Prochlorococcus marinus XMU1405: one gene and its partner. Each later gene encodes a partner of the first gene's protein in a complex. Links are inferred from orthologs where the notes say so. Each region holds a gene or a part of one and is shown in the gene's direction. Other genes may lie near its edges. The genes, in order: uvrA and mfd.

Region 1 (8,836 bases):
TTAAAACATAAGGTTTTAAACCCCCTCTCGAAGCATATGCAGCAGCAGCAGCAGAGGTGTTTCCTGTACTTGCACAAATAACGGCTTCACGTCCTTCTTCTTTTGCTTTGCTAATTGCCATAGTCATACCACGATCTTTAAAAGATCCTGTTGGATTAAGGCCATCATATTTTAAAAAAACTTTTGTTTTATTTCCAATTAAGTTACTAATTGACTCGCTTAAAATTAGTGGTGTGTTTCCTTCATTAAGGGAAATAATAGGAGTTTTCTTTGTAACTGGGAGATATTGTTTATAAGCTTCTATTAGACCTGGCCATCTTTTTTTTCTGTAATTAATACGCAGTTTATTTTTGATTTTATTTAATAACACCATGATTGTTTAATTTGTTTTGATTTTTTCTAGAGGGGAATTGGTGAAAAAGGTTAATAATTCTGAAATAGATTCTACTTTATTCATAACTTTGCTCAAAGCGCTGACATCTAAAACTACAGTTTTAGTTGGATATCCTTCAAAAAAATTTATTAGATTTATTTTTCCATTTCCTATGTTAATTCCTTGAATTACGCTTGCTCTAAGGGCTAACATGCCTGTTTTTTCATCAGTTGCTCTGGTTGGGTGGATAACAGATGAAAGTCTTGTTAAAAAAACATTTCCTATTTCAGAATATACTAGTCTACTTGCAATGGTAATAGGAACTTCAAAATCTTTATTTAAAACTGCTCTAATTTCTTTATCTGAAGACCCAGTTGCTTTTAAAATTCTTTTCAATTTTCTTGTGGATTTACCTTCTTTAGCAAAAGTTTTTAAAGAATTTATTTTAATTGTTCTAGAAAATATGCTGTAAGTAATTTTAATTTCTTCAGCAGAATGAGCTTTTGGAATATTAAAAAATATTGGGGAAATTACTAAAATAAAAAATATTTTAAATATTGAAAATTTGTTAATTTTCATTTAGATATTTGCACCAGCGGCAATCTTTACAAGTCTTACTACTCCTTTTTCAGTTATTTTTTTTGCAATTTTTATACCCATTTCTTTTGTATAGGGCTCATTTATAAGTCTTGGAACCCTTTTTAGAAAAATGTTAATCGAATATCCGGGTACTTTTTGTAAAATCTCTAAAAAGTTTCTCAATGGTTCTACATACATTATAAGGTCACTCAAGTTATTATTTTCATTAATAGTATTTAATTTTATTGATTGTGGAAGATAATTATTCAAACTTTTCAATATTTTTAGACTAAGTAAATCTATCTGATTTGTTAAACCTTCAACTATCTCATTTCTAAGAAAACCTCCATTTGGAGAAAAGAGAAGATTTATAACTTCGTCTAAAAGTTTTTCTAAATCAAGATTTGTTTGCTTTGCAGCGTTAGAAAGTAGATCTTCTAAACGGTCCCATTTAAATTTTTTATTATCAAAAAGCATTTCTTTAAGGCTTTCTCTTAATTGTGGATCAGGGTCTTCCATCAATCTTCTTGCAAAATATGGATAAGCAGCGCCTAATATTTTGAAGTTTGGATCTACGCTTAAAGCTATTCCTTCTAGTGTAAGTAATGACCTAATTATAAGTGCATAATATGGGGGTAGTCTGAAAGGGAATTTATACATAACACCAGACATATCGTCTGTAACGCTTTTAAAATCCATTTTCGAAACTCCTTCTTCAACTGCGTTAATGAAAATATCTTGAAATGCTGGAACAATGGGTTCTAGATTAACTTCCTTTGATAAAAATCCCAATTTTACGAAATCTTGAGACAATTTATCGAAGTTTTTATTTACTAAATGTACTACTGCTTGAATTAATCCTGATCTAGATTCTCTGGAAACCTCGCTCATCATTCCAAAATCTAAATAACATAATCTTCCATCTTCTAAGGCTAATAAATTACCTGGATGTGGGTCTGCATGAAAAAAACCATGCTCTAAAAGCTGTTCTAAACTGCATTGCACCCCTATATCAATCATTTCATCAGGATTGATTCCTAATTTTTTTACGTCTTCTAAATTTGTTAATTTTGTACCGTCTATCCATTCCATTGCTAAAACTCTTCTTGAAGTTATTTCTTTATAAATTTTTGGTACTGCAATCATTTTGTTATGTTTATGCATATCTCTAAATTTTTCTGCATTTGCAGCTTCATTTAGATAATCCATCTCTTCAAAAACTCTTTTGCCTAATTCATCAATTAGAGCAACTAGATCACTTCTTATTAATTTAATATTGTTTTTTAGCCAATAAGCAATATTTCTCACTATGTAAAGATCTAAGGTTATTTGTTCTCTCAAGCCTGGCCGTTGTACTTTTATTGCAACTATCTCTTCATTTTTTAATTTAGCTTTATGCACTTGACCTAAAGAAGCGGCAGAAATTGGCTCTTTGTCAATTTCTAAAAAAATCTCATCTATTTTGTGTCCTAAATCTTCTTCTATTAATTCCATAGCTTTACCGCCATCAAACCCAGGGAGTTGATCTTGTAATTCAGATAATTCTTCTAGAAGAATCCCTGGGATTATATCTGGCCTTGTTGATAAAGCTTGGCCTGCCTTAACAAATGCGGGCCCAAGTTCTACTAACAAATTTGTCAATTCTCGTGCTCTATATCTTGCTTGCTGTTCATTTTTTAATCTTCCAGTTAATTTATCCCATCCCACAGAGAAGATGTAAGCAAAAATAGGTATGAGTGTTTGCCAAAGTCTTTTTAAAAGTCTTTTAGGATTTTTTTTGTAAATTTTAGAAATTGTATCTGGATCGTAATTTAAGAGTCCAGATACCTCAATGAAATCAGTAAAATCTTCTTTCATAACTTTATATATTTAAAACCTTTATTTTTTTAAAAAAGAAGTTAATTTTTTTATATGGAAGATTTATCATGTTAGTTCAATTAAAAATAGAAAATATTGCATTAATAGAAATTATAGAAATTAATTTCGAAAAAGGTTTAAATATCATAACTGGGGATTCAGGTTCAGGAAAATCATTAATTTTGGATTCCCTAAATGCTTTATTTGGTGGAACTAATATACCTCTAAAACATTTAATACGTCTAGGAAAAGATTTTTGCGTTATTGAGGCGATATTTACTTCTTCTTTTCAAATTAATAATTGGTTAATTAGCAATGGTTTTGAAACAACTTCTTCAGAAATACAAATTAAAAGAAAATCTTATAAAAAAAATAATAAAATATTATCCAAATATAGCGTTAATGATTTACCAATTACTAGACAATCATTAGAAAAACTTGGAGGATTTTTAGTAGATTTTGCAGGTCAATCTAGCACTTTTATCTTTGATTCTTTAGATAATAGAAGACTAATTATTGATGACTTATGTTCTAAAAAATTTAGAGATACTAGCGAAAGGATTAAGAGTATATGGGGAGAAACTAAAGTTTTAAAAGGCTTAATGGATGAAAAAATAGAATTTTCTAGGAATCAAGAAGAAAAAAACTTGGCAATTAAACACATGTTGAAGAGTTTAGAAGAAGCTGATTTAAGTTCAAGTGAAGAAATTTTAGAACTAGAGTTATTAGAAAATAAACTTGTAAATAATCTTCAAATTAATAATTCAATTAAATCATCATTAGAAAATTTAAATAATTTTAGTCATGATGAACCGTCAGTAACTTCTTTTATAAATCAATCACTAAAGATTTTGAATAAAACAGCAGATTTCGATTTAAAGATTCAAAAATTTAGAGAGAAGTTATTAAATATTCATGCTGATGTTGAAGATTTAATTTTTGATTTAAAATCATATTTGCAAGAAATAGAAAATTATGAGTCTAAACTTCCAGATATACAAAAAAGATTATTCTTTTTAAAAAACTTAGAGAGAACTTTTTCATTGGATCTAACTCAATTAATTGAAAAGCGCGATCAATTAAAGACGTATTTTCAACAAAATGATCAAGGTAATGAGATTTGCAGTATTAAAGCTCAAATTGAGAATTTACAAAGTAATCTAAATTCTTTATTTGTTATTCAATCTACTGAAAGAAAAAAAACAGCTAAACAATTACAAAATTCAGTAATGTCAATTTTAAGAAATCTAGGTTTAGAAAATGCAAATTTTTCAATTCAATTTACTGAACGCAAACCTTCTGGTGATGGAATTGACGATATAAATTTTTTGTTTTCGGCTAATCCTGATCAGAAGCTTGCTCCATTATCAAATGTTATTTCTGGTGGAGAAATGTCAAGATTTTTATTAGCTATTAAATCTAGTATTTCTAAACAACCCAATACTTTCTTTTTAGATGAAATTGATAGTGGTTTAAGTGGTAAATCTCTATTTTCTTTGGTTGAGCTTATAAAAGAAATTTCTAAAAATCAACAAGTCTTATGTATTACACATCAGCCATTCCTAGCTGCTAGGGGATCAGCTCATTTCAAAGTAAATAAAAAAGTAATTAATGGAATAACTTATACTTCAATAGCAAAACTAACTACAAAAAATCAAAGAAAAAATGAACTAATAGAACTTATAGGTGGAGGTTCACGCGAAGTAAATGAATATGCTTCTAGACTTCTTGATCGCTTAGCTGCGTAAAATAGAAAAAATTCTACTATAATAACCTTTTTAAATCATAATTTAGATTTAAACATGGTTAATAAAGTTGATAGTGGTTTTGGAGAAGATAACTCAATAAATATTAGGGGAGCTCGTCAGCATAATTTAAAAAATATTGACCTTTCTCTACCTAGGAATAAATTTATAGTTTTTACAGGTGTGAGTGGAAGTGGTAAAAGTTCTCTGGCTTTTGATACTATTTTTGCCGAAGGTCAAAGAAGATATGTTGAGAGTCTTTCTGCATACGCAAGGCAATTTTTGGGTCAAGTAGATAAACCAGATGTTGACAATATTGAAGGTTTATCACCTGCTATCTCAATTGATCAAAAATCCACAAGTCATAATCCTCGATCAACAGTTGGAACAGTAACAGAAATACAAGATTATTTAAGATTATTGTTTGGTCGTGCTGGTGAGCCGCATTGTCACCACTGTGGGATTCCAATTGCGCCTCAAACAATTGATGAAATGGTTGATCAAATTCTTCTTTTACCAGAAGGAACAAGATACCAATTGTTGGCTCCTGTTGTGAGAGGTAAGAAAGGAACACATATAAAATTAATAAGCGGATTAGCTGCTGAAGGATTTGCTAGGGTAAGAATCAATGGAGAGGTAAGAGAACTTGCTGATAGTATTGAATTAGATAAAAATCAAATTCATAATATTGAGGTAGTAGTTGATAGATTAATTGCAAGAGAAGGAATACAAGAAAGATTAAATGATTCACTACAAACTTGTCTCAAAAGAGGCGATGGCTTAGCAATAGTAGAAGTTGTTCCAAAAAAAGGAGAAAATTTACCTTCTAATTTAGAGAGAGAAAAACTTTACTCAGAAAATTATGCATGTCCTGTACATGGCTCTATTGTTGAAGAACTTTCTCCTAGATTATTTTCTTTTAATAGCCCATATGGTGCCTGTCCAGATTGTCATGGGATTGGTTATTTAAAAAAATTTACTGCAGATAGAGTTATACCTGATAAAACATTGCCTGTTTATGCTGCAATAGCTCCTTGGAGTGAGAAAGATAATACTTATTACTTCTCTTTACTTTATTCTGTAGGACAAGCTTATGGTTTTGAATTAAAAACTCCTTGGAAAGATTTAAGTGATTTGCAAAAACAAGTCCTACTTTTGGGATCGGATAAACCAATATTAATTCAAGCTGATAGTCGTTTTAAAACTTCTAGTGGTTTTGAAAGACCTTTTGAAGGGATTTTACCAATATTAGAAAGGCAATTGAATGAAGCCAATGGAGAATCAGTTAAACAAAAATTAGAAAAGTATCTAGAATTAGTTCCCTGTAAGACATGTTCTGGAAAAAGATTAAGACCTGAGGCTTTGGCCGTTAAACTTGGTCCATATAACATTACTGACTTAACTTCTATAAGCGTTTCTGAAACCCTAAATCACGTAGAGCGAATCATGGGTTTAGGTAAGACAAAGAAAGAAAATATATCTTTATCAGAAAAACAAAAGCAGATAGGTGAATTGGTTTTAAAAGAGATTCGTTTACGTTTGAAGTTTTTAATTAATGTAGGTTTAGATTATTTGACTTTAGATAGACCAGCTATGACTCTGTCTGGTGGAGAGGCTCAGCGTATTAGATTGGCTACACAAATAGGTGCAGGTCTTACTGGGGTTTTATATGTATTAGATGAACCAAGTATTGGTTTGCATCAGAGAGATAATGACAGATTATTAGAAACATTAAAAAGCTTAAGAGACTTGGGAAATACTTTGGTTGTCGTTGAACATGATGAAGATACTATGAAATCCGCAGATTATTTAGTAGATATTGGTCCAGGGGCAGGTGTTTATGGTGGGGAAATTATTGCTAAGGGATCTTATCACGATGTCTTAAATTCTGAAAAGTCGTTAACTGGAGCTTATCTCAGTGGTAGGAAATCGATTCCTACTCCCAAAGAACGTAGATCATCTGTAAAAAAAAGTTTAATTTTAAATAATTGCTCTAAAAATAATTTAAAAAATATTTCTGTTGAATTTCCTTTAGGCAGATTAGTTTCTGTAACTGGCGTGAGTGGAAGTGGGAAGAGCACTTTGATAAATGAATTACTTCATCCTGCATTATGTCATTCTCTAGGATTAAAAGTCCCTTTTCCTCAAGGTGTTAAAGAGTTAAAGGGTATAAAGGCAATTGATAAAGTTATCGTTATTGATCAATCTCCAATAGGAAGAACTCCAAGATCAAATCCTGCTACATATACGGGTGCTTTTGATCCTATAAGGCAGATATTTACTGCCACAGTAGAAGCAAAAGCAAGAGGTTATCAGGCTGGTCAATTTAGTTTTAATGTGAAAGGAGGAAGATGCGAAGCTTGTAAAGGTCAGGGAGTCAATGTAATTGAAATGAATTTTTTACCTGATGTGTATGTTCAATGTGAAGTATGTAAAGGAGCTCGTTTTAATAGGGAAACTCTTCAGGTGAAATATAAAGGTTTCAATATATCTGATGTTTTAGAGATGACTGTTGAACAAGCAGCAGAAACTTTTTCTGCTATACCTCAAGCTGCTGATAGATTATCTACATTGGTTGATGTTGGCTTAGGATATGTCAAATTAGGCCAGCCAGCTCCTACATTATCTGGTGGTGAGGCTCAAAGAGTTAAGTTAGCCACGGAATTGTCAAAAAGGGCTACTGGAAAAACTTTATATTTGATAGATGAACCAACTACAGGGTTAAGTTTTTATGATGTTCATAAATTAATGGATGTGATTCAACGTTTGGTAGATAAAGGTAATTCAGTAATTGTTATTGAACATAATTTAGATGTTATTAGATGTTCAGATTGGATTATCGATTTAGGACCTGATGGAGGGGATAAAGGAGGAGAAATCATTGCAGAAGGTATTCCTGAGGATGTAGCTAAAAATCCTACAAGTCATACAGCAAAATATCTTAAAAAGGTTCTGAAATAAGAAAATCCTTGTTGTATTTCTTCTTATTTTACTTATTTCAGTAACACGAAATTCTGTTTTAAAGGGGCATAAAACTCCTCTATAACTGCTTTTTTGAAAACTTTCATATTGAAAAAATTTCAAATCATAATGCTTTCTTAATATTTCCTTAGAAAATTCAGCTTATTTGTATTAAAGGCCGTTTATCGGAGGATTTGCTGAATGAGGTTGAAATTTTTACATTTACATTTACATGGTCTTATACGTTCTAAAAATCTTGAGCTAGGCAGGGATGCAGATACAGGAGGGCAAACACAATACGTTTTAGAGTTAATTAAAAGCTTGGCTAATACTTCAGAAGTTGATCAAGTGGATTTAGTTACTCGTTTAATAAAAGACCCTAAAGTAGATGATGAATATTCTCAAGAAGAAGAATTTGTTGAACCTGGAGTTAGAATTTTAAGATTCAAATTTGGACCTAATAAATATTTAAGAAAGGAATTGCTTTGGCCTTATTTAGATCATTTAACTGAGAGATTAATTTCTTACTATAAAAAAAACAAAAAGCCTAATTTTATTCATGCTCATTATGCAGATGCTGGATATGTAGGCGTTAAACTAAGTAAATCCTTAAACGTTCCTCTTGTTTTTACAGGTCATTCTTTAGGAAGAGAAAAAAAAAGGAAATTGCTTGATACTGGTTTAAAAACTAACCAAATAGAAAAACTTTATTTTATAAGCAAAAGAATTGACGCAGAAGAAAAAGCATTGAACTCTGCAGATATTGTTGTTACAAGCACTAAACAAGAGTCAGTGTATCAATATTCACAATATTCTTCTTTTTCACCTCACAAAGCTAAAGTTATTCCTCCTGGTGTTGATCATAATAAATTTCACCATATTCACTCCACAAGCGAGACAGCCGAAATTGATAACATGATGAAACCTTTTCTAAAGGATTCTACAAAACCTCCATTTTTGACTATTTCTAGAGCTGTAAGAAGAAAAAATATTCCATCTTTGATTGAGGCATATGGAAGATCTGAAAAATTAAAAAGAAAAACTAATTTAATTTTGATTTTGGGTTGTAGAGATAGTACTTCAAAACTTGACCCTCAACAAAAAGATGTTTTCAATAATATTTTTGAAACAATTGATAAATATAATTTGTATGGAAAGGTAGCATATCCAAAGAAACATCTCCCAAGTCAGATACCTGCTTTGTATAGGTGGGCTGCTAGTAGAGGTGGTGTATTCGTAAATCCAGCTTTAACAGAGCCGTTTGGTTTAACGCTTCTTGAAGCTTCTTCATGTGGATTACCAATCATATCAACAAATGACG
Region 2 (12,806 bases), on another replicon or contig:
TGAATTCAGATTATGGGATCACGAAAAAGCAGTTAATGATGTGTTTGAAAGTTCAATGAACATGTTGTATGCAGATTATGTTGATGCAGGACAAATGCCTGTTGTTTTAGCTAATAAATTTGGTGGCGTTATATTCCATGAAGCGTGTGGTCATTTACTTGAAACTACTCAAATAGAGAGAGGAACAACACCATTTGAGAATAAATTGAATGAAAAAATTGCACATGAATCTGTAACAGCAATAGATGAAGGGATATCAGAAGGATCCTTCGGTTCATTATCAGTTGATGATGAAGGTATGGAACCCGAAAAATCAGTTCTTATAAAAGATGGAATTTTAAAAAAATTCATATCCGACAGGGCAGGTGAATTAAGAACTGGCCATAAAAGAACAGGAAGTGGAAGAAGACAAAATTATTCTTTTGCTGCAGCTTCAAGAATGAGAAATACTTATATAGCTAAAGGTGAGCACTCGAAAGAGGATTTAATCAATAGTATTAGTGAAGGTCTTTACTGCAAATCAATGGGTGGTGGCAGTGTTGGTGCTACAGGACAATTTAATTTTGCGGTAGAAGAAGGATATCTTATTAAAAATGGGAAATTAACTAGTCCAGTAAAGGGAGCAACATTGATCGGTGATGCTAAAGAAGTTATGCCAAAAATATCAATGTGCGGAAATGATCTCGAATTAGCTCCTGGATTCTGTGGATCCATTAGTGGAAGTGTCAACGTAACTGTTGGCCAACCTCATATTAAGGTTGATTCAATCACTGTTGGCGGAAGATAGGAAATGAATTCAAAAGAAATCACAACTCAAATCTCCAAAGCTGCAGATTTCCTAAATCTTAAAAAATGGGATTATGGAGCAAGCTTTTCTAATGATTATTCTGTGCAAGTAGATAAAGGAGAAGCTAAACAACTTAAGGCATCACAAAAGCAAATTCTAACTATAAGAGTTTGGAATCAATCTAATCTAGTTGGTATTACTACAACAAGTGATATTAGTGAATCTGGTATTAAAAAGGCTCTTAAGCAAGCAAATATAGCTTCTGATTTCGGCAATAAGAATGAATCTACAGAATTTTCACCACTAGCGAAGGATACTATTAAAGTTAAGGAAGTTAAAAAAAGAAATCCTGTTGGAATCAAAAAATTACTTACACTTTTAAGAGAAGCGGAAGTAAGACTAATAGAAAGTCATGAATCCATAAAATCTGTTCCATATAATGGTTTATCTGAGAGTTTCTTTGAGAGAGTTTATGCAAATAGTGAGGGTGCCTTTCGAAGTTATTCCAAAAGTCAAGCAGCACTATATTTATATGCAAGAGCAGAAGAGAAAAATAAGAAGCCACGAAGTTCAGGTTCCGTAAAACTTGGATATGGAGCTGATGATATAGATATAGATTCCTGTATTAAAGAAGCTTCAAATAAAACAATTTCTCATTTAAATTATTCATCTATTAAAACAGGTAAATTTTTAATATGTTTTTCCCCAGAGTCTTTTTTAACTATTATTAACGCCTTTAGCTCAATGTTTAATGCTAGAAGCATCATAGATGGAGTGAGCTTATCTAATAAAAATTCAATCGGAGAGAAACTATCTACAGAAGCACTTAATATTTATGATGATGGCCTTCACGAAAAAAATATTTCTTCAACACCATTTGATGGAGAGGGAACCCCAACCAAAAGACTATGTCTAATTAACAGAGGGAGAATTGAAAATTTTATACATTCTGAATCAACTGCAAGAATATTTAAAACTACTCCCACTGGGCACGCTGGACTAGGATCAAAAGTATCAGTATCTCCTGATTGGATCGTAGTTGAAAAATCAGAAGAAAACTTTGATCTAAAAACATCACTAGATCACTCTACTTATGAGGGAGAATTTGTTTATATAGAAGAGTTAAATGCAATCCATGCAGGTGTCAGAGCAAGTCAAGGTTCATTTTCTCTTCCATTTGATGGATGGCTCTACAAAAACGGTAAAAAAATATCAATAGAATCTGCCACTGTAGCAGGGGATATCAAACATCTTTTGAAAAATATAGTAAATATTGAATCAAGCCAGGAGGTAACAACTAGTGGAATTTCTCCACATATATGGGTAGATGAATTATCAATAACTGGTGACGCGTGAGAATTATATTCTGGGGGACACCTGAATATTCAATTCCTAGTCTTGATATTTTTATTAAATCTAAGCACGAGGTAATTGCAGTAGTTAGCCAACCAGATAAGAAGAGATCTAGAGGAAATAAATTAATAGCCTCACCTGTAAAAAGCATTGCTGAAAAAGAATCTATAAAAATTTATACTCCAGAAAAAATCAGGGGCAATATAGATTTTATAAATGAACTTAAATCACATTCTTGTGATTTATTTATTGTTATAGCTTACGGGAAAATTTTACCAAAAGAGATATTAGAAATTCCAAAATATGGTTGTTGGAACGCACATGCTTCATTACTTCCAAGATGGCGTGGTGCCGCCCCAATTCAATGGTCTCTAATAAAAGGCGATGAATTTACTGGTGTAGGAATTATGAAAATGAATGAAGGACTAGATACTGGCGACTTATTATTGGAAGAAAAAATTAAAATTGGTAATGACGATAATTTAAATATACTATCTGAAAAACTTAGTATTTTATCTGCAAAATTATATTTAAATGCTACATCTTTAATCGAGGAAAATATTTATAAAAATACTAATTCAAAATTAACAAAACAAAATTCCCTTGGCAGAAAAATTACCTACGCAAGAATGATTGAAAAATCAGACTTTAGAGTTGATTGGGGTAATGAAGCAATAGAAATTTCTCAAAAAATAAAAGGATTATATCCAAGAGCAAATACAACTTTTAGAGGTAAGAACCTAAAAATACTTAAAATCAAAGTTTTGAGTAGTGATGAAATTAAAAATGAAAAATACTTTTTCATGAGCAATTATTCAAGACCAGGTATTATTCTTGCTGTAATAGAAAATGAAGGAATAGTAATTTCAACTAAAACTGATCCGATTATTTTGTTAGAAGCAAAACTTGAAGGCAAAAACATTTCTAGCAAAAAGCAATTGATTCAACAGTTAAATCCATCAGCAGGAGAATATCTCTCAGATTAAGTTTTAGATTCTTTTTTAGAGAATCCCCAAATGAAAGCAAAAAGAATCAAAAAATAAAAATAATAATCTGGAAGAATAGATTCTTTAATTAACGTATTTAGTAAAAGTTTAATCCCAACTATTAAAATTGCTACGTAACCAGCTGTTTCTAATCTAGAAAATATATCCAGAAGTTTTAGAAAAATCCCCGATGTAAATCTTAAGGCTAATACTCCAATCACTGCTCCAAATATAATTAATATGTATTGATCACTTATAGCTACTGCAGTAGTGATACTGTCTATAGAAAAAGCAAAATCAGTAATTGAAAGAAGCGCTACAACCCTTAAAAACCTAAAATTATTTTTATTATTATCTGTCCCATTTTCAGCGTTTTCTATATCTGAATTTATAAAAACATTAGAGAAGAATAAATAAATTAAATAAAAACCAGCAAAAACTCTAATGAAAATAAACTTTAGAAGAACATTAGATAATATGATTAGGATAATTCTAAATAATAAAGATATTGTTATACCAATATTTAAGGCTCTTGACCTTAATTCTGAACTATCAAGGGATTTAGTAAGAGAAGCTAGTGCTACAGCATTATCTGCCGATAATAATAATTCTAGAGCAATTAATATTGGTAAAAGTGTAAAGATTTCGTACCAACTGTCTACCTGATCAAGTGTCGGTATAAAAGAATTTATTGCGGCTGAATCCATCAAATATTATTCACAATCGGTATAAAATCTAATATAATGTATCGGATATTTGTAATCAAGATTGATAGTTATAAATGAGTTTAAATACTTTAGTTGATTATATTTCGAACTCACAAATTACTTCTGAATTAATAAAAAGAATTTCAAAAAATAATGAATTAAATATTGTTGGTTCAAGTAGATATGCAAAATCAATAATACTAGATAGCATCGCAAAAAAAGATGAAAAAAATATATTATTAATTTGTCCTAATGTAGAAATTGCCTACAAATGGATTGGTTATTTTGAAAGTATAAATGATAAAACAGTTTTATATTATCCTCCAACAGAACATCTACCATACTCATCAATTAATAAATCCAAAGAGATTGAATTTAGTCAGCTTACTGTTTTATCCAAATTAATAAAAAAAGAGAAAAATGAACTTAATATTGTTATATCAACTGAGAGATCACTACAACCTCATCTAATAAATAAAAACCTATTAATTGAAAACAAGTTAGATTTGCAAAAAGGGGTTCAAATCGAGATTCAAGAATTAGCAAATAAACTTACTTTGCTTGGCTATACGAAGGATAATGTAACTTCAACTGAAGGATTCTGGAGTAGGAGAGGGGAAATAATAGATATTTATCCTGTCAATAATGAGTTTCCTATAAGATTAGAATTTTTTGATAATGTAATTGAGAAAATAAGAGAATATGATCCCCATACACAGAAAACATTAGAAAGTATTACTAATATTGAAATAATACAAGCTGGATTTGATTTACTAATAAGAGATAAGTTAAATAATTTATCTAAGAACAATCTTTTTAATTCAGAAGATATAAATAAAAATAATCTTGATCGTTATTTAGGAATAATTGAAGAACAACCCTCAAACATAATAGATTTTATAAAAAAGGAAACAATTCTTGTAATTGATGAATTAGAAGATTGTAAAAAATTTGCAAATAATTGGTATCTTGATTCAGAAAGTAATTTTGATAATTGTACGTATGAATTAAATGAGAACCTTAAAAATAATGACATTAATTTAGAGCCCAAACCTAATTTGCATTTAAAGTTTGATGAAATATTAAATTCACTAGGAAATTTTAATTTAATAAAATTTTATGAATTTGAATCTAAAATCAATATTGATAATAGATTTTTGTTAAACGATAAAAGATTAAATTCATACTCTAAAAATGTAGGGAAATTATCCAATGATATAAATAAAAATATAAAAAATAATGAAAAAGTATGGATATTATCAGCACAACCATTGAGGACAAAAACATTACTTTTTGAGCACGAATGTAATTCAAACTTCTTAAACAATCCTAATGATATTGATGAAGCATATAAATCAATTAATAATTCAACTCCTCTAATTTTAAAAAATAAGAACAATTACGAAATAGAGGGGTTTTATCTTCCGATATGGAAAGTTGTCCTGATAACTGACAAAGAATTATTTTCACAACAATCTCTTTTTAATAATGTATTCATAAGAAGAAAAAAAAGAAGTGTCAATTCAAATATAAACGTAAATAAAATTAGTCCCGGTGATTTTATAGTTCATAAAAATCATGGAATAGGAAAATTTTTAAAAATAGAAAAAATAAATATAACTGGAGATTCAAGAGATTATTTAGTCATTCAGTATCAAGATGGAAAGATAAGTGTTGCCGCTGATCAACTTGGTAGTGTTAACAGATATAGATCAAGCGGAAAAATAATGCCGAAAATAAATAAATTAGGAGGGACAGAATGGGAAAAAATAAAAGAAAAAAATAAGAAACAAATCAAAAAAGTTGCTGTCGATATTTTAAAACTTTATGCAAAGAGAGAAAAATTAAAGGGTTACATTTACCCAGAAGATGGTCCTTGGCAAGATGAATTAGAGGAATCATTCCCTTATCAACCAACACCTGACCAAATTACTGCTGTAGAAGAAATAAAATCTGATATGGAAAGCGATAAGCCAATGGACAGGCTAGTTTGTGGAGATGTAGGATTTGGCAAAACAGAAGTAGCTGTTCGGGCTATTTTTAAGGCTATTACATCAGGCAAACAGGTAGTATTACTAGCACCTACAACAATTCTAGCTCAGCAACATTGGAGAACAATAAGTAATAGATTTTCACCTTACCCAATAAAAGTATCATTACTCAATAGGTTCAAAACCGTTAATGAAAGAAAGGAAATCTATGCAGGTTTGAAAAATAACAAAATTGATTTAGTTGTAGCAACGCACCAAATTTTAGGAAAAGAAATAGAAATTAAAAACTTAGGATTACTAGTTATTGATGAAGAACAAAGATTTGGAGTAAGGCAAAAGGAGAAAATAAAAAAAATCAAAACCAACATAGACGTTTTAACTCTCTCGGCAACTCCAATTCCAAGAACTCTTTATATGAGCTTATCTGGACTAAGACAAATGAGCTTACTAAACACTCCTCCACCATCAAGAAGATCAATAAAAACATATTTATCTGAAATAGATATGGATGTTATCAGAACTGCAATTAATCAAGAACTTGATAGGGGAGGTCAAATTTTTTATGTTCTTCCAAGAATTTCTGATATAGATCAAGCAGTAAACAAATTAAAAAATATGTTTCCCAGCTTAAAATTTATTGTTGCTCATGGGCAAATGAACGAAACAGAGCTTGAAAATGCAATGATTGCTTTTAATAATGGAGAAATAGATCTAATGATATGCACAACGATAATTGAAAGTGGATTAGACATCCCTAAAGTAAATACAATCATTATTGAAGATTCTCACAAATTTGGCCTCTCACAACTATATCAACTTAGAGGAAGAGTTGGTAGAAGCGGTGTACAAGCACATGCTTGGTTATTTTATCCAAATATAAATAAAATTAATGATGCTGCAAAACAAAGATTGAAAGCGATAAAAGATTTTTCAGAACTAGGTAGTGGATACCAACTTGCAATGAAAGATATGGAAATAAGAGGTGTTGGTAGTTTACTAGGAGAAGAACAAAGTGGAAAGGTTAATGCTATTGGATATGATTTATATATAGAAATGCTCCATGAGGCTATTTCAGAAATCAGCGGGCAAGAAATACCTGAAGTTAATGACACTCAAATTGATCTACCAATAAATGCATTTATACCTGCAACATGGATATTAAACAGAGAAGAGAAGCTTGAAGCTTACAAATCTGTTACTGAATGTTCAAATAATGATGAATTAACTGAATTAGCTACAGATTGGGTTAATAGATATGGAAACATACCCAAACCTGTTGAATCCTTAATTATGATAATGAGACTAAAATTACTAGCTAAAAAATGTGGTTTTAATAAGATCAAGCTTAAAAAGCCAAACATCTTGATAGAGACAAAATTAAAAAATTCTACTTTTAAAATTCTTAAAAATTCATTGGCAAGTAGTGTTCAAAATAAATTTAATTTTAATGAAGGCGAACAATTTTCAATCATCACTATAAGGGGCTTAGGTGCAACTGAAATTCAAAATCAAATTGATCAACTAATGTTGTGGTTCGGGTCTTTTGAAATAGAAATAAAGAATTTCGATAAAGAACTTATTAAAAGAGATTAAATTATTAAATAATTATTTAAAATCCGCGAATCAGTTTGATTTCGGTTAGGTTTATAAAAATTTATTTATTTTATGGGTGAATATATAGACGTCGGAATCCAAACTTCGATTTTACCCTTATCAATTATTCTTTCATCAATTGTATTAGGCATATTTGCATTATTTGGAGAAGAAACTGAAAATGATGATGATGATTCTGATTCAGGAAGTGGTGGCCTAATGCAACCTATTTGAAATTATTTATAAACAATTTTTCTTGACTTTCTCTTAGAGACTTTAAATAACCTATTAAATGAACCTATCATTAAAATAAGAGCAGTAAAAGAAGATACAAATATAAAAATCACCAGAAATATCTCATAGAGATATGAAAAGAGATCAATCAATAATAAAAAAGATTTATTAAATGTCGAAGGTAGATTTTGTAACAGCAAATTTTTATTAGGAATTAAATAATTTACATAAACTAATAAAACACTCAAAATAAATAAAAAGAAAGCTTCAGTAAATAGTCTTCTTTTAGATTTTCTTCTTAAATTTAATTTTTTTTTAAAAATATATTTATCAGGTTTAATATTCAAATTTGGGATTTTTAAATCTGCCATAAAGCAAAGCTCAAAGAAAAAATTTGAATAACTCTGAAAAGAAATTAACCTATAGTATCGTGTTTGTATTTAAGATGCTAATTGCTCTTTATTCAGGATTTGTTAGTTCTTTTTTTTCTATATTTTCAAAAGGACTATAAAAATAAATAAAAGATGAAGAGAATAGAATTAAAGAGCAAATTGCAAGAAACGGTGGAATAAAGAAATTGAAAAAATTAACATTTTTATTTAACGAAAATTGTAATTTTTTTGGAATATTAGTAGGTTTATCTGTTTTTTTTATTCTTACTTTTGGCGATTCATTTAACTGATCAAAACAATTTATGGTATCTGAAAGCAATGAATTACCAATCTTTAGAGCTAAAGGCTTTACATTTGCTTTAGAGCTCTTGAGAACAATATTATGTATGTGGAGATTATCAGCTTTTATATCGATTAATTTAGACTCATATATTGGAATTTCGTTTTTGATTAAAAGATTTGAATAAATATAAAAAGCATCCATAATAGGTCCTAAATGTTCAATTTTACCTTCAATAAGTGGTTTATCAACTATAGTTAATTTCCATTGAGAAATTATAGATATTTGATCTTTATTTTCATTATTAGAATAATCTGGCAAGCCGATTATTTCGAGACTTACTGATGATTGATGAAATGACAATTTATTTTGCATCATATTAAAAATCGTATAAATAATTCTTCAACTTTTGATAACCCTGATTAGAAATACAAAAAGATAAAATAAGCAAAGATTTTATTATAATCTCACCATTTTCAGCTTGATTTAAAAGCTTTTTCACTCTCATACTTTCTACATTAAATCTCTCTTTAATCAACTCAATAAATCTCTTATTAAAATCATTCCAAATAATTGAATACTCTTTAATATCTTCATTAGATTTTAGTATCTCTCTGATATAAGGATATAAATATTTGGACATTTCAACGGTGATTTTGATTAAGGCATCGAATTCGTTTATTTTAATATTGTTGTTAACATAAGATTTTCTCAATGGATTATTATTCCTTAATTTCCAGATAGTAATTTTATTTGGTAGAACATCATTTAAATCAAGTCTATTTGATAAAGCGTAAAGGGATTGAATACCATTTAAATCAATAGTTTCTAGGATTAATAATAATAAATCAAGCTTCTCTATAGATTGTCTTGATACCTGATTTCCTTTAATTAAATCTGTAATTGTTCTTGATTAAGATATAAGAGAATTATAACAGAATTATTAATCAATTTTTTGAAATAAAAATGAATATAACTTATCTAGTTCTTCAATAGTTAGCATTCCATAACTCCATAATAATATTGGTAATGGAGTGTTATTTTTTATAGATAATTTTATACCAAGTTCAATAGTAGATTCATCTAAACCTAATACATTAAATAAATAAATTATCATTTCTCTATATAAATAATTTTTCATGAATTCTATTTAATACTTGAGTAAATGATAGATTTAGTCATTTGATTAAGGACTAATTTTCTTATAAAAAGAAATTTATTTAAAAGTAAAAATGAAAATTTCCTTATTGGAAATAAAAAAAAGTTTCGATTAGCAAAAATTGATATCAACGAGTCAGTTATAAAAATAGTGACAATAATATCTAAAATTCTGCTTGAAAAATACTTAAATTTAAATAATATCAATTGCAATTTAGTAATAGCAGTATTTTTATTAAAAAGATCATAAATAGTATTAACATCTCTCCAGCAAGTATTTAGACCCTGACCACCTACAGGATGAAATGTATGAAATGCATCTCCTAAAAAAACTAATTTTTTAAAATTTAAAACTGGTAAATTTAAGGATAATGAAACAGGAAAAATATTAAATTCGCCAATTATTTGGTCCAACTTAAATTCATTAGGCAAGATTGTTGATAAATTATCCATTAAAAAATTCTTATCAGAATTCAACCTTTCAATTGTCTTTGATGTACTAGAAGTCCAAATTACTTGATATAAGTTTTTTTCTAAAGGTAATAATGCAAGTGGGCCTTCTTTTCTAAAAATTTCATAAGCTCGTTTTTCACAATGACCTCTTAGAGAAACTTTAAAAGTTAAACAAGACTGACCATAGGATTTTTTTATATCAACAAAATCTATGAATTTTTTATCAAGTGAGTTTGCTCCTGATGAAAAGAATTGATAGTCAAATAATATTTTTTTACGTAACAATCTCTGAGGTGTTATAAAAAAAATATTTTCATAATTGTCAATCTCTTGAAAAAAAACATTCATGAGATCCGAATGTTTAATTACCCAGCCTATATTTTCGGCAGAACTTATATCATCATCTAAGTCAGAAGTTGATAAATTGGTGAAAGCAGAAGTTACGCTATCTGAAATTGAAAGGGTATCAAAGCCAAACAAAAATGGTTCTAATTTTTCCCAAAGTCTGAATTTAGATAAGATTTTTCTTGTTGAGTGAGTAATTGCATAAGTTTTATCTTTATCAATTAATCTATCTTTTGTTAATAAATCAGATAAAAAAATATTGCAATCAAATTTTGAAAGTGCAATTGAAAGCAATAAACCTGTAGGACCTGATCCAACAATTTTAAAATTCAATTTACTTTTCATCGTATTATATAAGCATCAACTATCCATTCAGATAAATATAGCAAATTTCCTCAAATGCTGGTCTTAATAAATAGGGGTACTCACCAACCCATAAGTTAATTTCAGGAAGCCAAGCATCGGTCAAATAAAAATCTCTGTCAAAATTACGGTTATCAGATGTTATTAAACATCTAATACTCGAACCAACCCTAATTTGACTATGCTTATTTTCCATAGGAAAACTTAATTTTTCCAAATAACCATCTTCATCTTCTAATTCAAGTACTAACCAAGTCCTTTTGTTTTCGATAACTTCTAATCGACCTTGCCTATTAGATTGTTCTCTTGAACTTTCAATCTTTTCTGTTTTATAAATATCTGATACATATCCATCAAATATAGAAAAAAATTTATATTTTCTTAATTTCAAGTTTTTTCTACTTGATTCAAGAATAGGGCCCCAGATGATATACAAAAAGAAACCTACACATAGGAATAACCAGAAATTATTAGTTTGATCTCCAGTCGAACTAATAATTAATGAGATAAATCCACCAATTGAAGAAACTATTACTCTTTGAAGAATTTTTCTAGGATTCCCCAAAGAGTATTTAAATTGACTTCCTGTACCAACTGCAGGAATAAGTTTTGAAATTTGACTTGAATTAATGGGAATTATCATTTTAAAAAATCAATTTTTCAAGTCCGTAAACTAAAGTTTCATAATTACCAACTTTTTTAATAGCCTGTAAAACTCCTGGCATATATGCCTTTCTATCAATAGTGTCATGTTTAATTGTGTAAGTTTCGCCTGGAGATCCCATAATTACTAACTGATGGGCGAGTAATCCTGGTAATCGTACAGAATGTATATTAATTCCTGAATCTCTGAGCCCACCGCGTACACCTTTCAATGACTCAGACTCTTTTACTAAATTCTGATTAAATTTCTTTGGATATTCTTCAATCATTTCTGCAGTTTTTATACACGTCCCACTAGGAGAATCAGCTTTTTGATTATGATGCATCTCTATTAATTCAATATTATCGTAAAACCTTGCAGCTACAGATGCCGCCTGCTGAAGAAGAACCATACCTACTGAAAAATTGGGAATTATTGCACAACCAACAGATGCTTTCTGAGCAAAAACAGACAAATCTTCTATTTCCGAAGGGCTTAGACCTGTAGTTCCTACTACTGGTGATACACCATATGCAATAGCTGATCTGGTATTTTCATATACAGAATCAGGATGAGTAAAATCAACCAGCACAGGTTTGATTTTTTCATTTCTATAATTTTGACTAACAGAACATAAAGTTCCTTCAAAATCATTTGAAACAAAAACATCACAATTTTTTACCTTCAATAATTCAGAAATATTTGAGCCATTGTTTTTTTCGTTAATGTCGATTGCTGCAACAAGTTCACAATCTGTGGAATTTAATACAGTATTAACAACTTCGCTACCCATTCTGCCTAAAGCTCCGGATACTAGTACTGGTATGGTTTTTTTAGAATTTTCAATCATTTTTTTAAAAATTTTTTTTTTAAAGGTTGTTACACGCTATTTATATTGCACACAATAACGTCTTTTCATTCGTAGGCTGGTAGAAATACTTAAAGAAAATCAATGTTTACGCAGGTCCGCTCAGCAAACCGCAGAGTATCTCCTGTTGAGGATAACAAACACAAAGTTGTAATAAAAGCAGTTTATGTTGTCCTTGAGCCACAATACCAAAATTCCTTAACGGAAGCTGCAAAGTCAATAAATAAGATGAATGGACCAATAGGTATAGACCTTAGCGGCTATCTTATCGAAGAACTTAGGAATGATAGTAATTTTGAAGATTTTAAAGAAGACATAGCTAATGCAGATATATTCGTTGCCTCTCTAATTTTCATTGAAGACCTTGCTCAAAAAGTGGTTGATGCAGTATCTCCATTTAAAGACAAACTTAAAGCGTCAATTGTTTTCCCCTCCATGCCAGAGGTAATGAGATTAAATAAACTAGGTTCATTTAGTATGGCTCAACTTGGCCAATCTAAAAGTATTATTGGAGATTTAATAAAAAAGAAAAAAGAATCTGATGGAGCAAGTTTCCAAGATTCAATGTTGAAGTTATTAAATACACTACCGTCAATACTTAAATATCTACCAGTAGAAAAAGCTCAAGATGCTAGAACATTTATTCTGAGTTT

The links.
Region 2: the proteins of uvrA (region 1) and mfd are in contact, whole or in part, in a crystal structure (PDB 4DFC), measured with the Escherichia coli proteins. The link is inferred for Prochlorococcus marinus XMU1405 from one-to-one orthologs.

What each region holds. Positions count from the first base shown.
Region 1 is NZ_JAAORF010000003.1:643,758-652,593, reverse strand. Bases 4,280-7,715 are described here. They hold uvrA (excinuclease ABC subunit UvrA), read left to right. Parts: upstream 4,280-4,611; coding sequence 4,612-7,515; downstream 7,516-7,715. Other genes in these bases: HA148_RS09520 (AAA family ATPase), read left to right, coding at 4,280-4,557. In the rest of the region: thrC (threonine synthase), read right to left, coding at 1-373; HA148_RS09530 (alpha/beta hydrolase), read right to left, coding at 380-952; HA148_RS09525 (ABC1 kinase family protein), read right to left, coding at 953-2,809; more of HA148_RS09520, read left to right, coding at 2,878-4,279; HA148_RS09510 (glycosyltransferase), read left to right, coding at 7,717-8,836. UniProt on the Escherichia coli protein: The UvrABC repair system catalyzes the recognition and processing of DNA lesions. UvrA is an ATPase and a DNA-binding protein. A damage recognition complex composed of 2 UvrA and 2 UvrB subunits scans DNA for abnormalities.
Region 2 is NZ_JAAORF010000002.1:258,708-271,513, forward strand. The notes cover bases 3,517-7,617. They hold mfd (transcription-repair coupling factor), read left to right. Parts: upstream 3,517-3,907; coding sequence 3,908-7,417; downstream 7,418-7,617. Other genes in these bases: HA148_RS04965 (TerC family protein), read right to left, coding at 3,517-3,833; HA148_RS04975 (hypothetical protein), read left to right, coding at 7,490-7,617. Outside these bases: HA148_RS04950 (TldD/PmbA family protein), read left to right, coding at 1-787; HA148_RS04955 (TldD/PmbA family protein), read left to right, coding at 791-2,143; fmt (methionyl-tRNA formyltransferase), read left to right, coding at 2,140-3,126; more of HA148_RS04965, read right to left, coding at 3,123-3,516; more of HA148_RS04975, read left to right, coding at 7,618-7,651; HA148_RS04980 (DUF4335 domain-containing protein), read right to left, coding at 8,111-8,701; HA148_RS04985 (DUF3038 domain-containing protein), read right to left, coding at 8,703-9,227; HA148_RS04990 (DUF2949 domain-containing protein), read right to left, coding at 9,267-9,464; HA148_RS04995 (FAD-dependent monooxygenase), read right to left, coding at 9,470-10,624; HA148_RS05000 (hypothetical protein), read right to left, coding at 10,644-11,285; dapB (4-hydroxy-tetrahydrodipicolinate reductase), read right to left, coding at 11,287-12,135; HA148_RS05010 (magnesium chelatase subunit H), read left to right, coding at 12,238-12,806. UniProt on the Escherichia coli protein: Couples transcription and DNA repair by recognizing RNA polymerase (RNAP) stalled at DNA lesions. Mediates ATP-dependent release of RNAP and its truncated transcript from the DNA, and recruitment of nucleotide excision repair machinery to the damaged site.